2 regions of the Bacillus nitratireducens genome follow, and region 1 is predicted to be linked to the other one. Evidence: a T-box and tRNA genes for the amino acid it is inferred to sense, from the RefSeq annotation. Region 1 holds a T-box; the other holds one or more tRNA genes.
The links. A T-box is a leader RNA that pairs with one kind of tRNA and senses whether it is charged. The one in region 1 lies ahead of metG (methionine--tRNA ligase), so its partner is inferred to be a tRNA-Met.
Positions count from the first base shown of each region.

Region 1 (8,457 bases):
TTGCTTCGTTGTTCTTTATTGCAGGTTTTTCAGAAACAATTCACGTTGCAGAAGCAATCGGGGCACTTCTTTTAGGGTTAGTTTTCTCTGAGACAGAGCATAGTGATCGAATTGAACATCTTGTTGTTCCATTTAGAGACTTCTTCGGAGCTATTTTCTTCTTCAGTTTCGGATTAAGTATCGATCCGTTTTCATTAGGCGGGGCGATATGGTTAACGTTAGGTGCTGTCCTTCTTACAATCGTCGGAAACTTTGTTGCAGGGATGATTGCAGGAAGACAAGCTGGATTATCTCATAAAGCATCAACAAATATTGGATTAACAATCGTTTCAAGAGGAGAGTTCTCCATCATTATGGCTAATATCGGCATCGCCGGTGGTTTAATGTCAGTACTGAAACCATTCTCAGCACTATACGTGCTTATACTATCGATCTTAGGTCCACTTCTGACGAAAGAGTCAAAGAATGTATATAAATTTTTAAATAAAATCTTTAAGTGGGATACGAAGACTAGATAAATTTTTAAAAAATAAAAGTACAAGATATTTACTGCTTGTACTTTTATTTTTTGCAATGAAAACAGTAAAGAGAGGTAAATGATGTTAGGAGAGTTGATTCATTCAGTTTTAGTTTTTCTAGAAGGACTTGGTTATTGGGGAATTATGCTGGGATTAATGATAGAGGTTATCCCAAGTGAAATCGTATTATCTTATGCAGGTTATTTAGTATCAACAGGAAGCATTACATTTTGGGGGGCTGTCGCGTTCGGTACAATTGGTGGTGTAATCGCACAACTATTCATTTATTGGATCGGTCGATACGGAGGAAGACCTGTTCTTGAGCGATATGGAAAATATATTTTGATTCAGAAGAAACATATTGATTATGCTGAAGCGTGGTTTAATCGTTACGGAACTGGTGTTATTTTTACAGCGCGTTTTATTCCTGTTGTGCGTCATGCTATTTCGATACCAGCGGGTATTGCGAAAATGTCACATGCTAAGTTTATTACGCTAACTACACTAGCTGTTATTCCATGGTCAATTGTATTTGTATATTTAGGTTTTAAATTAGGAACAGAGTGGGAAAGTATTAATAAAGTAGCTGGGCCATATGTGAAATACTTTGCACTTGCTGCTATTGTTTGTGCAATTGGTTATTTTATATTAAAAAAAATGATGAAAAAAAAGTGATTATGAAAAAAGAATCTATGCTGACATAGATTCTTTTTTATTGTCATTTTTTAAAGGATGAAAGTGTATGTTTAATATTTACCATATTGTGGCATATATATAGGAAAAGGGAGTTTAGGAAGGGGATTATTGAGAAATGGAACTCCAGTTTCAAAATGTATATCAACAAGTTGAGAATTGGTATGTGTTGGATTCGGAGCTTCCTTGGGATGTCAAAAAGTTAAGAAATGATTTGTTTTCTCTTATTGAAGTAAGTGCAACGCCAGTTATTTTTTGTGATACGTGTGATGCGAATCATGTACTTTTATCATTAGGAGAAGAAGAAGAGGAATTTTTATTCCCAGTAGGTGGTTTTTATCATAAAGAAAAGCAATTAATTTTCGTTTGTATGTGGGAAGAGTATGAACAAGTGCTCAAAACGCTATTGCATGAATTCAGGCATGCGATGCAGCATAAGGACGATGTACTATATATTGGAAATGAACTATACGAAGAAAGATGGATCGAGAAAGATGCGAGGCATTTTGCGGAGAGGAAGCTAGATGAATATAAAAATAGAAATTTAATCTGAAGCATAGTGGAGAAAGGGCGCTGTGCTTTTGTTTTGTTGCTAATTAAAAATAAGTAGTTGACCTTTATTAAGTTTAGTTCTAAACTAATAGTATCAAATGAGCGAGGTGATGGAATGAAAGCAGAGGAAAGACTTGGATTACTATTATGGTTTCGTTTATCACGCTTTTATAATAGAAGTATTCGTGAGACGAATCAGCATTTGAAAAAGTGGAATGTATCTGCTGCTCAGTTTGATGTATTAGTTCAAGTTGGAGGACACGATCGTTTAACGCAGCAAGAACTTGGAAATAAGTTATTTGTTACGAAAGGAAATGTTACTCAACTTTTAAATAAGATGGAGCAACTCGATTGGATTCAGCGTGAACAAGAAGGCACCACGAAATATATTTCATTAACAGAAGAGGGAAAGGTTCTATATGAAGAAATAGTCCCGCCGCAAGAAACATTTCAAGCAGAACAATTTGATAAGTTAAATAGAGAAGAACAAAAACAATTATTAGAATTACTGAAGAAGTTGCAGTGATAAAAATTAAAAATAAATATCTCGATTTCGAGATGATATGAGGTGAAGGATATGTTTAGAAAAGTTGATCATAAAAATATGAGAAGAGCAAATCACGGGTGGTTAAATACACATTTTCATTTTTCTTTTGCAAATTATTATAATCCAAACAATATGAATTTTGGAGCAGTACGTGTTATGAATGATGATTTAATAGCGGCACAAACTGGTTTTGATATGCATCCGCACCGTGATATGGAGATTATCTCTTACGTTATAGATGGTGAATTAACACATGAAGATAGTATGGGGAACCGAGGGACAATTGAGCGTGGGCATGTTCAATATATGAGTGCAGGTACTGGTGTATTTCACAGTGAGCATAACTTAGGAAATGAAACATTGCGTTTATTACAAATTTGGATTTTACCGGACCGTGATGGTCATAAACCGAACTATGGTGAGTTTAAATTTGATTGGAGTAAACGTGAAAATGAGTGGTTCCATATGGTATCTCCTTCTGATGGAGATGCGCCAATTCATATTCACCAAGATGCAAATTTATATTCTTTATCATTAGAGGCTGGTAAAGAAATTCAGTTTCCTGTTCAAGAAGGACGTCAATTATATCTTGTACAAATTGAAGGTAGCAGTGTTGTGAATGGTGAAACACTCGTAACGCGTGATGCAGCGGAGGCTGTAGAAGAAGATATTCGCATTCAAGCGAAAGAAAACTCTCATTACTTAGCGATTGAAATGAAAATGGAATAAAGTGAAATTTTAATCCATGGTGGTTTTAAGTATGTGAATAGCGAGATGAAAAGTTATAGGAAAGAGGATATCGGAAACGATATCCTTTTTTGTGTGAGTTAAATTAACAGAAAAAACTTTCTCAATTTTTGGAAGCAGGTATCAGGGAGGTTATTCAGAATTTTATAAAAGTGTTAAAAACTTTTAGGGGAATGGGGAGTGTTAGATTGAAAAAGCAAGTAATTTCATCAGCATTAGCATTAACTGTTATCGCAAGTGGGTTTGGGGCATTTGGAGCAACTACGACGAAAGCAGAAGAGCAAAAAATCCAGTATCACCAAGAGTTTAAAACGCCAGCTTACATAGGTGAAGAATGGAAAGCGCCGGAAGGACTAGATAAAAAAGAGACAGTCTTTCAATATTTAGAGAGTAAAAAGGATATGTTTAAACTAGCGGGAAATATTGACAAACATTTCAATATCGTTGGTGAAGAAAAAGATGCTGAGTCTGGTACAACACATGTGAAGTTAGTTGAGAAGCATAATAACATTCCTGTGTATGGTTCAGATCAAACGGTTACGCTTGATAAAGAGAATAATGTAAAAGCATTTTTCGGACAAGTTATTCCGAGTTTAGATGATAAAAATATTCCTGCATCTGCAAGTATTAGTGCAGAACAAGCAGAAACGATTGCAAAAGCTAATATTGAGAAAGAAATTGGTAAGGTAAAGAATTATGATGGTGTGAAAAAAGATTTATATGTGTATGAAAAAGATGGTCAATACTATCTTGCATATCTTGTAAAAGCATCGGTTTCAAAACCAGCTCCAGGATATTGGCATTACTTTGTTGATGCAACAAATGGAAATGTTATTGAGAAATATAATGCTGTAGATAACATTACTGGATTTGGTTACGGAGTATTAGGTGCTAGACAATCATTTGAAATTGCTCAAGATACGAAAACAGGAGCGTTCAACTTATTTGATGGTACACGAGGACAAGGTGTCCATACATTTGATGCAGAGAATATGAACGAAGACTGGTTTAATTTATTCTCACAAATTCTTGGATATACAGGAGAAGAAATTGGAAGTAAATCTAAGTTCTTCGAAGATAAAGCGGCAGTTGATGCGCATGTGAATGCAGGAAAAGTATATGATTATTATAAAAAGACATTTAACCGTAACTCTTTCGATGATAAAGGTGCAAAACTTATTTCTGCTGTTCACGTAGGTGAATCTTGGAATAACGCAGCGTGGAACGGTGTACAAATGATGTATGGTGATGGAGATGGTAAGACATTTATTCCATTATCAGCTGGCCTAGACGTTATTGGCCACGAATTAACGCATGCTGTAACTGAACATACAGCAAACCTTGTATATAAAAATGAATCAGGAGCGTTAAATGAATCGTTATCTGATATTATGGGCGTCATGGTTGAGAAGAAGAGCTGGGATTTAGGTGCTGATATTTATACACCTGGTAAACCTGGAGATGCACTTCGTTCTCTAAAGGATCCAGCATCTATTCCAAACCCATTAAAACCAGGTGAAGGTTACCCAGATCACTATAATAAACGTTATACTGGAACAGCTGATAATGGCGGCGTTCATATTAACAGTAGTATTAACAATAAGGCGGCGTATTTAGTGTCTGAGGGCGGCACGCATTACAATGTGAAAGTAACTGGAGTGGGCCGTGAAGCGACAGAAAAAATTTACTATCGTGCTCTTACAAAATATTTAACTGCAAACTCTGACTTTAAAATGATGCGCCAAGCTGCACTTCAATCAGCAGAGGATTTATACGGTAAAAACTCTAAAGCTGTACAAGCTGTAACGAAAGCTTATGATGCTGTAGGAGTAAAATAATAAGAGAAAAAGACCTGACTGGATTGTCAGGTCTTTTCTTTATTTAGTCACGAATACCTAATGCGATTTTCGCCATACGTGACATACGTTCTTTTGTCCAGGGCGGATTCCATACAACGTTTACTTCTATTTCATTTACTTCAGGTACGTTCGTTGATAATACTTTTTTAACGTCTGATACGATTTGGCCAGCCATTGGACAACCGATAGAAGTCATCGTCATTGTAATGACAGCATTATTATTTTCATCTGCTGTAACGTCATAAACTAATCCAAGATTGATAATATCAACACCTAGTTCAGGGTCAATAACAGCTTCTAAGTTGGCATATAACTTTTCTTCAAAGGCTTGTTGTGACATGCGTAGCACCCCCTAAATATTAATGATATCGTTTCTCATTATAACGGATATGCGGGATAAGTGCAGTAAATAACCCCTTAAAGCTGAAAGTTGTAAATGACAAAAGGGGGTTAAAAAAGTAATCCCTCTTTATTTTAAAGGTTATTAATCTATTCAATGAAAATTATAGCGGATAATGGAAAAGGGCAGATGAGTATAAGTGAATGATATATAAATGTATACATTTATATATCAAAAGTTCTTAAATAAAAATAAGAAATCCTATTGTAATTCGAAATAACATCATGTATACTTCTAATTAGTTGATAACGATTATCACTATCAACTGAAACATTACTCTTCGTTATGTTGGTCATACCCCTTTTTGACGACGTAAGTCAGAGACGAATGTTGAAATATCTTGTGTCCTATTCTACAGAATTATGGTAATCTCCAACCTCAACTTATATGCGTAAGCATGCAAAAAAAGGATCCTATCCGTGAAGGGATCCTTTTTTGCATGTTGTCGCAATTAATGTATATAGCCCGGGTATACGTTCTTCAATTCCTTCCGGTGAAGTAGAAGGGAAGACCCACCTTTGATGAGATCCGTGTTCTTCAATTAATTTTTCAATCTTGAAATTTGCTTCTGCCATTGCTGTAATAACTTCTCCTAGTGTCCAGCGCCTAATTTTTGTTCTCGGTACAGCAGCTTTCTGCGATTCCGTAAGGAGGATACTATAAGCTACGTCATCTTCAATAAGTTCTTCATCGAAATAATTTTCATTTGCTCGAAATGATGGATGATCTACTCCTAATAATTTTGTATAAACGGGATGGTAATCACGCAGTATAAATGTCCCATCTTGTTTTAGTAAGTGGGAGATTATATGAAAGAGTGGCTCTAAGTCTAAAAAGTAATGGAGCACGCCAAGTTCCAGTAACACGATATCAAATGACTGAGATAGATTTAGATCTAGTACATCGGAAACGATATACTGAATAGAGACGCCAGCAGCCTCGGCTAGTTCGGTTGCATATTTTTCGTTACTTGCTGAAATATCTACAACTGTTACATCGGCTCCTAAAAGAGCAAGAGCAACTGCTTTGTTACCTTTTGATCCGAGTAAATTAATAATACGCTTTCCTTTTGGAGATTGTATGTAAGGTAAATAGTAGGAGACTTCATGAACAGGATCTTGCATGAGTTTTTTTGCATATTCTGTCGGTGTGCCGTGACGATTCGTCCAAGCTTCATAAGCAGCTGCATTCCAGCTTTTTTCATTAATCGTGCTTAGTTGTTTTTGATTCAATTTTATCACTCCTTTTGTGAACATATAGTTATTCGGTGAATGAGTGGGGTTTCCTGTTCTTTTTTGAATTAAAGTTTGATTTTTCTGTTGTTAAGTCGTAAAATACGTTTTATACATAAAAGCGTTGAAAAGGAAAAGTAGAATGGAACCATTCTTTCCAGAGAGCTTCGGTAGCTGAGAAGAAGCAAGAATATTCATTTGAACAATGGCCTTTGAGCTTCGTTCTGAACTTATCAAATGATAATAGTAGGCGGCGACGAGAGTTGGTACTCGTTATCAAAACCACAGTATACGAGCATGAATTGCTCCGTACTTGTTAAGGTTAGTTATGCGAATGACTGACGAAATAAGGTGGTACCGCGACTGTTTATACAGCCCCGCCCTTATCTTTTTTAAGATAAGGGCGGGGCTTTTTATATTTTAAAGGAGGAATATAAGATGAGTATTTTTATTGGAGGCGCTTGGCCGTATGCAAATGGTTCGTTACACCTTGGACACATTGCTAGTTTGTTACCAGGAGATATTTTAGCACGTTATTATAGGGCGAAAGGTGAGCATGTGTTGTATGTTTCAGGAAGTGATTGTAATGGAACACCGATTACAATTAGAGCAAAACAAGAAGGTGTGACGGTGAAAGAAGTTGCTGATAAGTATCACGAAGAGTTTGAGCGATGTTTTCGTAGCCTTGGTTTTACTTATGATTGCTATACACGTACAGATAGTGAGCACCATCATGAAACTGTTCAAAAAGTCTTTTTGCGTTTATTAGAAGAAGGCTATATTTATAAAAAAGTAGTTGAACAAGCTTATTGCGAAACGTGTACGCAATTTTTACCAGATCGTTATGTAGAAGGCCTTTGTCCACATTGTCATGAGGCAGCAAGAGGAGATCAATGCGATGCTTGTTCTGCCATCTTAGATCCACTCGATTTGTTAGAAAAGAAGTGTAAGTTATGTGGTAGTACGCCATCAGTACAGGAAACAGAGCACTTCTATTTTGCATTGCATAAATTTCAGCAGCAAATTAAAGCGGCTGTAGAAATTGCAAAGCAGAAAGGAACATGGCGCGACAATGCAATTCAATTAACAGAGAGATATTTAAAGGAAGGATTACAAGATAGGGCAGTATCACGTGATTTACCAATTGGGGTACCAATTCCGGTGGAAGGATATGAAGATAAGAAAATTTACGTATGGATTGAAGCGGTGACAGGATATTATTCAGCGAGTAAACACTGGGCTGAAGAAACAGAGAAAGCTGATCAAGAGTTTTGGAATAGAGATGCGAAAACATATTATGTACATGGTAAGGATAATATTCCGTTTCACTCCATCATTTGGCCAGCGGTATTACTTGGAATAGGAGAAGAAGCGATCCCGCGTCATATCGTTTCGAATGAGTATTTAACAGTAGAAAAAAGAAAGTTATCGACAAGTAAAAACTGGGCAGTATGGGTACCTGATATATTGGAACGCTATAATCCAGATTCTATTCGTTACTTTTTAACAGTAAATGCACCAGAAAATCGTGATACTGATTTTTCATGGCGTGAATTCATATACAGTCATAATAGTGAATTGTTAGGTGCATATGGGAACTTTGTGAACCGAACATTAAAGTTTATTGAAAAGTATTATGATGGCATTGTGCCGAAGGGAATTATTAATGTAGAGCTGAAGGAGAAGATAGAAGGATTATATAAAAATGTAGGGGAATTGATTGAGCAAGCAAAATTTAAGGTGGCATTAGAGACAATATTTGATGCAGTACGTTTTGCAAATAAATACTTTGATGAAAAGCAGCCTTGGAAACAAAGAGAAGATGCCCCAGTTTCATGTGAAGAAACGATTTATAATTGTGTTTATCTTATCGCTAATTTTGCAAATCTCCTTGAACCGTTTTTACCAT
Region 1 covers NZ_JAUMJO010000005.1:467,807-476,263, forward strand. Annotated here, with positions in the region: gene Q3V31_RS21175 (cation:proton antiporter) at 1-518, shown strand, start outside; gene uptA (undecaprenyl phosphate transporter UptA) at 600-1,193, shown strand; gene Q3V31_RS21185 (DUF3920 family protein) at 1,330-1,764, shown strand; gene Q3V31_RS21190 (MarR family winged helix-turn-helix transcriptional regulator) at 1,879-2,289, shown strand; gene Q3V31_RS21195 (pirin family protein) at 2,341-3,039, shown strand; gene Q3V31_RS21200 (M4 family metallopeptidase) at 3,246-4,895, shown strand; gene Q3V31_RS21205 (metal-sulfur cluster assembly factor) at 4,939-5,256, opposite strand; gene Q3V31_RS21210 (class I SAM-dependent methyltransferase) at 5,730-6,548, opposite strand; T-box leader at 6,664-6,936, shown strand; gene metG (methionine--tRNA ligase) at 6,987-8,457, shown strand, end outside.

Region 2 (8,457 bases), on a different contig from region 1:
ACCTTCCAATTATGGGAGCGTATAAAAAAGAAGTTAGGGGGACCTCGGAAATGAGGGAACTGAGACAAAGAACAATCGAAAAACAGAGTCCAAATCCTGTTAAAGAACATATAATACAAACGGATGAGAACAGGAAGCGACTTTATCGCCGTTTAGCGGTTTTTCTTGTCTTTGCTTTTACAATTATTGCGAGTATTAGTGTAACGTTTTATCAACAAAACAGTTCCATTAAAGCAAAAGAGGCAAAAGTTAAGGACATGAAAAAAGAACTGGATTCATTAACGAAAAAGGAAAAAAGTCTAAAAGACGAAGTTCAAAAGTTAAATGATGAAGAGTACGTTTTAAAGATTGCTAGAAGGGATTATTTCTTCTCCGGAAAAGGGGAGATAATTTTTCCTGTTTCTAAGTAGAGTATGTCTTATTGACACTATATTTTAGGATTATATATAATAAAGTAAAATTTGACTTTTTAACCACTAAGGAGGAGCATTTTTTTTATGTCAATCGAGGTAGGCAGCAAGTTACAGGGTAAAGTAACAGGTATTACAAATTTTGGCGCTTTTGTGGAGCTGCCAGAAGGCTTAACGGGTCTTGTTCATATTAGTGAAGTTGCTGATAATTATGTGAAAGATATTAACGATCACTTAAAAGTGGGCGACCAAGTAGAAGTAAAAGTTATTAATGTTGAAAAAGATGGAAAGATTGGTCTATCTATTAAAAAAGCGAAAGAACGCGAAAAAACAGAAGGAGATCGTCCACGTGGTGAATACCAACAACGCGGTGGTGATCAACAACGTTCTGGACGTCCACAACGTAATAATCGTTCTTTCAACAGAGATAACCGCGGTGGCGGTAACGACCGAGCTCCAAAAGAAACATTTGAGCAAAAGATGGCACGCTTTTTAAAAGATAGTGAAGATCGTTTAACTTCTTTAAAGCGTAACACAGAATCTAAACGTGGTGGCCGTGGCGCACGTCGCGGATAATAAGTCCGTTTAATTCTTAGCATATAGAGAGGTACCCAGAGTAATTACTCGGGTACTTTTTTATGTGAGAGAATATATTTTAAAAAAGTTTTTGAGATGTGTTGACTTTAAAACATATCTGATGTAAGATACTAATTGTCCGTTAAATACGACGACATGGCGGTGTAGCTCAGCTGGCTAGAGCGTACGGTTCATACCCGTGAGGTCGGGGGTTCGATCCCCTCCGCCGCTATATTTAATTTAACGGCCCGTTGGTCAAGTGGTTAAGACACCGCCCTTTCACGGCGGTAACACGGGTTCGAATCCCGTACGGGTCATCTAAAAAGATCATGCAAATTGCATGATCTTTTTTTGTTAAGTAAATTAAGACATACAACACTTCTACAAAATCACCCTATATTTTCTGAATATTCCATCGACTTTAAATGGATAAATTAAATACTGTGTATATATGTAGACTTATTTCGAATAAAACGTCGAACGATTATAAAAGTGAAAACTGTTGTTTTGACAAAAATCCCAATAATCATCTTTTATAATTACAGTAATTAAACTATGCAGGTGGTGTTAAAAATATGCCTAAAGCAGGAAGGAATACTATGAATACAAGTGCATTGGCGATGAATGAAAGTCAGCTTGGAACAATGAAGTGGACAAGTAAGTTGCGAATGAAATTTGAACAAGTTTTCTTTAGATGGGGATTCATAATTGTTGTTATTGGTTTTCTTTTGGGACGAGCATATATATTAACGAACATCTTACCTTTTGCATTGCCGTTTTTTGCTGCTGTTTATGTTATGAAGCGAGATAAAATGCCGCTCGCATTTTTAGCTCTGATGGGAGGAGCACTTTCAGTTTCGATAGATAATTTATTTTTTACTTTTGCATCTATTTTTACTTTCTTCATTTATAATATCTTCTTTAGTCGATTTACACGTAAAACTGTTGGACTTGTACCATTCCAAGTATTTATCTCCGCATTAACCGCACATTTAGTTGTTGTATATTTTGCACAACAGACCGTCACCATGTATGACTTGCTCGTTAGTACGATCGAAGCAGGACTTAGTTTCGTATTAACGATGATATTTCTGCAAAGTGTTCCACTATTGGTGGAAAGGAAAGGGAAACAACAAGCGTTAGAAACAGAAGAAATTGTTTGTTTAATTATATTGCTAGCATCTGTTTTAACGGGTACAACAGATTGGTTCGTTTATGATGTTTCTATTCAACATATTTTCACTAGATACTTAGTATTAGTATTTGCATTTATTGCTGGCGCGGCTACAGGGTCCACGGTGGGAGTCGTCACTGGATTGATATTAAGTTTAGCGAATGTGTCTAGTTTGTCTCAACTTAGCCTCCTTGCCTTTTCAGGATTGCTTGGGGGATTGTTGAAAGAAGGGAAGCGTATAGGAGTTAGTTTAGGGTTATTAATTGGTACAAGTTTAATTACGTTATATGTAGACAAGCAAACAAGTATTGTAACAACCTTAATTGAATCTGGTGTGGCAATTGTTTTCTTTTTATTAACACCGAAACTTGTTATGGATCGTATTGCTAAATTTATGCCAGGTACACAAGAACACTCACAAGATCAACAACAATATTTACGAAGAATGCGCGATGTTACAGCGAACAAAATCAATCAATTTGCTAATGTATTTGCTGCTTTGTCTAATAGTTTTTCTGTATATGGGTACGTGGAAGAGGAAGATAAAGAAACAGAAGCGGATTTATTTTTAAGTACAATTACTGCAAAAACATGTCAAACGTGCTTTAAGAAGGATCAATGTTGGGTAGTTAATTTTGATAAAACGTACGATTATATGAAACAAATAATGAATGAGACAGAAGAAGGAACGTTGCAGCATAATCGGAAATTAGTTCGTGAATGGGACAAGCATTGTGTGAGAGGGAAGAAAGTAACGGATTTAGTAGCAGGTGAATTAGATCACTTCTATGAGGGACAGAAATTAAGAAAACAAATGAAGGAAAATCGTAGAATTGTAGCCGAGCAATTACTAGGTGTATCAAAAGTAATGGAAGACTTTGCTAAGGAGATACAACGAGAAAGAGAGAACCATCAAGCGCAGGAGGAGCAGATTTTACAAGCATTTCGTGATTTTGGTGTCGAAGTGGAGCATGTTGATATTTATTGTTTAGACAGAGGAAGTATTGATATTGAAATGTTGATTCCAGTTGCATCTAATGAGCATGGAGAATGTGAAAAATTGGTTGCGCCGATGCTCTCGGATATTTTAAAAGAAAATATCGTTGTTAAGCATGAAGAGAAATCCTCTTATCCAAATGGTCACAGTTTAATATCATTTGGCTCAGCGAAGACCTATTCTCTTGATACAGGATTGGCTACGGCTGCAAAAGGTGGTGGATTTGTTTCAGGCGATTCCTACGCGATGATGGATTTAAGTGTTGGAAAATATGCACTTGCGATTAGTGATGGTATGGGAAATGGGCAAAGGGCTCATATGGAGAGTAGGGAAACGGTAAAATTATTACAAAAGATACTTCAATCAGGTATTGATGAGGAAATAGCGATTAAGTCCATCAATTCAATTCTTTCTTTAAGAACGACAGAGGAGATGTATACCACGCTTGACTTGGCTATGGTAGATCTACGGGATGCGAGTGCGAAGTTTTTAAAGGTTGGATCGACGCCGAGTTTTGTTAAACGCGGCAATAATATTTTGAAAATTGAGGCAAGTAATTTGCCGATAGGAATTATTGAAGATGTTGAAGTTGATGTGGTTGGTGAGCAATTAAAAACGGGTGATATTCTTATTATGATGAGTGATGGCATTTTTGAGGGAGCGCAACATGTGGAGAATCATGAGTTATGGATAAAACGTAAAATTAAAGAACTACAAACAGAGGATCCACAAGAAATAGCTGATATTATTATGGAAGAAGTAATTAGGTCTGGTGATGGTTATATAAATGATGATATGACTATTGTTGTGGCGAAAGTAAAGAAAAATATGCCGAAGTGGGCTACGATTCCGATAGTGGGAATGCAGGCGCAATAAAATAATCAAAAAAACCTAGGTATTTACCTAGGTTTTTTTGATTAAAAAGGTAATGTAATTACTTTGTTGAATCTACAGGAGGAATGTAAGATAAAAATGTGAGTTTTGTACATCTTTTTTTTGCACAATGTTTGTAAAAGTTGTACCATTATATACAGGGTAACTAATGTTGCTGTTCTTGTTTAATGAAAGGTGATTGCGAAGTTGAAAGATGCATTTGTTGGAAAAGTAGATGACTTTGTAAAGCAGCATGATGTATTAAAGAAACATTCAACAATTGTTGTAGGGGTTTCTGGCGGTCCTGACTCTTTAGCTCTTCTATATTATTTGTTAGAAAAAAGGGCAGAAAAGCAACTCGAAATTGTAGTAGCACATGTGGATCATATGTTTAGAGGTAATGAATCTCATGAGGACCTACAGTTTGTACAGGGTCTTTGCAAAGAGCTGGGAGTTATTTGTGAGACGATAAGGATTAATGTGTCGCAATATCAACAGCAATATGGAATGAATGCACAAGTTGCTGCTAGAGAATGCAGATATGCATTTTTGGAAACAATAATGAAGAAATATGATGCGAGATATGTAGCTCTTGGTCACCATGGAGATGATCAAGTAGAGACAATTTTAATGCGCCTTGTACGAGGGAGTACTCCGAAAGGATACGCAGGAATTGCAGTGAAGCGTCCTTTTCATAATGGATATTTAATTAGGCCGTTACTTGGAGTAACTAAGGAAGAGATTGTTGATTACTGTAATAAGTTAAAAGTTATTCCACGTATAGATCCGAGTAATAAAAAGGAAGTATATACAAGGAATCGATTACGTAAATATGTCCTTCCTTATTTGAAAGAGGAAAATCCACAAATGCATGAGAAATTCCAAAAATTTAGCGTGCAGATGCAAGAGGATGAGGCTTATTTGCAGGAATTAGCTTTTGAGAAAATGAATAAAGTAATTACAAAAAAAAGCGATAAACAAATTAGCTTATCAATTCCTGCCTTTGAATCCATGTCTATGCCTTTACAAAGGAGAGGGATTCAACTAATATTAAACTATCTTTATGAATATAAGATTCCATCTTCGCTTTCTTCTATACATATTGACAAGGTGATTGAATTTTTTAAGCGGATACAACCTTCAGGTTCATTGGATTTTCCAGGTGGCTTGAAAATTATTCGTACATACGAAGAATGTAGCTTTGGATTTAAACAAGAAATTGTTTCTCCTTTTTTGCAAGATTTATCAGTACCCGGGACAATTACATTACCGAACGGAGATAAATTTGTAACAGAGGTGAGCGAGGATATACCAAGTAACATGAATGAAACAGTGTTTGTTGCTAAGTATAATGATATATCGTATCCACTTCGTATTCGTTCTAGGGAAAATGGAGATCGCATGTCAATACAAGGTATGGATGGTACCAAAAAGATAAAAGCTATTTTTATCGAATCGAAAGTACCGAAAGAAAAAAGAGAAGAATGGCCGATCGTTTGTGACGCAAGTGAAAATATTATTTGGGTACCCTTGTTGAAACGATCTGCATTTGCTATTTCGAAAGAGGTAGCAAAGAAGGATAAATATATTATTATTCACTACAAAAGCAAGGAGTCTTCCGGGAGGATAATGAAATGATGAATCAAGATATCGAAAAAGTATTAATTTCTGAGGAACAAATACAGGAAAAGGTGCTCGAATTAGGTGCAGTTATTGCAGAGGATTACAAAAATACAGTACCGCTTGCAATTGGTGTACTAAAGGGTGCAATGCCATTTATGGCAGATTTATTAAAGAGAACAGATACATATCTTGAAATGGATTTTATGGCTGTATCTAGCTACGGTCACTCTACTGTTTCAACAGGCGAAGTGAAAATCTTAAAAGATCTTGATACTTCTGTAGAAGGTCGCGATATTTTAATCGTTGAAGATATTATTGATAGCGGTCTTACACTAAGCTATTTAGTAGACCTGTTTAAATATCGTAAAGCGAAATCTGTAAAAATTGTTACATTATTAGATAAGCCAACAGGTCGTAAGGTTGATCTGAAAGCGGATTATGTTGGATTTACTGTCCCTCATGAATTCGTTGTAGGGTATGGATTAGATTATAAAGAGCAATACCGTAATCTTCCGTATGTGGGAGTATTAAAACCAAGTGTTTACTCAAATTAATTAAATACAGGCGTTACAATTGTATAGGAAAGTTTTTCTATGTTACGATTTACTATAGTGTTTATGCCGTGAGAGGAGGTTAGGAATGAATCGTATCTTCCGTAATACCATCTTTTATTTACTGATATTCTTAGTAGTAATTGGGATCGTAAGCTATTTTAATGGTTCGACGCAAAAAACGACATCAGTTAGCTACGATAAATTCATTACTAAACTTGAAAAAGGTGAAGTGCGCAATGTGCAGCTTCAACCAAAAAATGGTGTATTTGAGGTAAAAGGACAATTCAATACTTCTAACCAAGGAGAACAATTTGTTACTTATGCACCAAATACTGAGGAATTACAAAAGAAAATTAATGATAAAGCGCAAGGGGCCGAGGTTAAGTATCAACCAGCAGAAGAAACAAGTGCTTGGGTAACATTCTTTACTTCTATCATTCCGTTTGTCATTATCTTCATTTTATTCTTCTTCTTATTAAATCAAGCTCAGGGCGGCGGTAGCCGTGTTATGAACTTCGGGAAAAGTAAGGCGAAGCTATACAATGATGAAAAGAAAAAAATTCGTTTCAGAGATGTTGCTGGAGCGGATGAAGAGAAACAAGAACTTGTTGAGGTAGTTGAATTCTTGAAAGACCCTCGTAAGTTCGCTGAAGTTGGTGCCCGTATTCCGAAGGGTGTTCTATTAGTGGGACCTCCAGGTACAGGTAAAACTTTACTAGCACGTGCTGTTGCAGGTGAAGCAGGCGTTCCGTTCTTCTCTATTAGTGGTTCTGACTTCGTAGAGATGTTCGTCGGTGTCGGTGCATCCCGTGTACGTGATCTATTTGAAAATGCAAAGAAAAATGCTCCTTGTATCATTTTCATTGATGAAATTGATGCAGTAGGACGTCAACGTGGCGCAGGTCTTGGCGGTGGTCATGATGAGCGTGAACAAACGTTGAACCAATTGCTTGTTGAAATGGATGGATTCGGTGCAAACGAAGGTATTATTATCATCGCTGCGACAAACCGTCCTGATATTCTTGATCCAGCGTTATTACGTCCAGGTCGTTTTGACCGTCAAATTACAGTAGATCGTCCAGATGTAAATGGTCGTGAAGCTGTACTTAAAGTACACGCTCGTAATAAACCGCTTGATGAGAATGTCAACTTAAGAGCAATTGCAACTCGTACACCAGGATTCTCTGGTGCCGATCTTGAAAACTTATTAAACGAAGCTGCTCTAGTAGCTGCGCGTCAAGATAAGAAGAAAATTGATATGAGTGACATTGATGAAGCGACGGATCGTGTTATTGCAGGTCCTGCTAAGAAAAGTCGTGTTATCTCTGAAAAAGAACGTAATATCGTTGCATTCCATGAAGCTGGCCATACTGTAATTGGTGTTGTCCTTGATGAAGCGGATATCGTTCATAAAGTAACAATTGTCCCTCGTGGTCAAGCTGGTGGATATGCAGTAATGCTTCCGAAAGAAGATCGTTACTTCATGACAAAACCAGAGTTACTTGATAAAATCACTGGTTTACTTGGTGGTCGAGTAGCTGAGGAGATTGTATTTGGTGAAGTAAGTACAGGTGCTCACAACGACTTCCAACGTGCGACTGGCATTGCAAGACGTATGGTTACGGAATTCGGTATGAGTGATAAGCTTGGACCGATGCAATTCGGTAGCTCACAAGGTGGTCAGGTATTCTTAGGAAGAGACTTCCACTCAGAGCAAAACTACAGTGATGCAATTGCACATGAAATCGATGTGGAAATGCAAACTATTATGAAAGACTGTTACGCTCGTGCGAAACAAATTCTTACTGAAAAACGTGATAAGCTAGATATTATTGCGAAAACGTTACTTGAAGTAGAAACGTTAGATGCAGAGCAAATTAATCATTTATATGATTATGGCAGATTACCAGAGCGTCCAACATCTTCAGATGATGTGAAAGTAAACATCAACATGAAGAAAGATGATGAAGACGCAGACGTAGAAGATAAGTAAGAGATAAAGGAGTGACAATAGTCACTCCTTTTTTATTTGTGGAATAAATGTAAGTGGCAAAAGAATTTAAATAAAACTATTATTAAAAATTGAAATAGAGAGTAATCTTTTTGTACAATGATGAGTATAGAAAAACTGATTACATAAGTATGTGTGATATGATGTTTTTATAAGTTTTATACATACTGCACAAATATAGATTAAATAAGATAAGTGGTGAGAATATGATTTTTGTATTGGATGTAGGGAACACAAAT
Region 2 covers NZ_JAUMJO010000015.1:10,734-19,190, reverse strand. Annotated here, with positions in the region: gene yabQ (spore cortex biosynthesis protein YabQ) at 1-54, shown strand, start outside; gene divIC (cell division protein DivIC) at 51-410, shown strand; gene Q3V31_RS28840 (S1 domain-containing RNA-binding protein) at 498-986, shown strand; tRNA gene Q3V31_RS28835 (tRNA-Met) at 1,145-1,218, shown strand; tRNA gene Q3V31_RS28830 (tRNA-Glu) at 1,232-1,303, shown strand; gene spoIIE (stage II sporulation protein E) at 1,562-4,033, shown strand; gene tilS (tRNA lysidine(34) synthetase TilS) at 4,238-5,668, shown strand; gene hpt (hypoxanthine phosphoribosyltransferase) at 5,665-6,207, shown strand; gene ftsH (ATP-dependent zinc metalloprotease FtsH) at 6,293-8,200, shown strand; gene Q3V31_RS28805 (type III pantothenate kinase) at 8,425-8,457, shown strand, end outside.
Region 2: it encodes a tRNA-Met, which carries the amino acid that the T-box ahead of metG (methionine--tRNA ligase) is inferred to sense. The anticodon was not compared.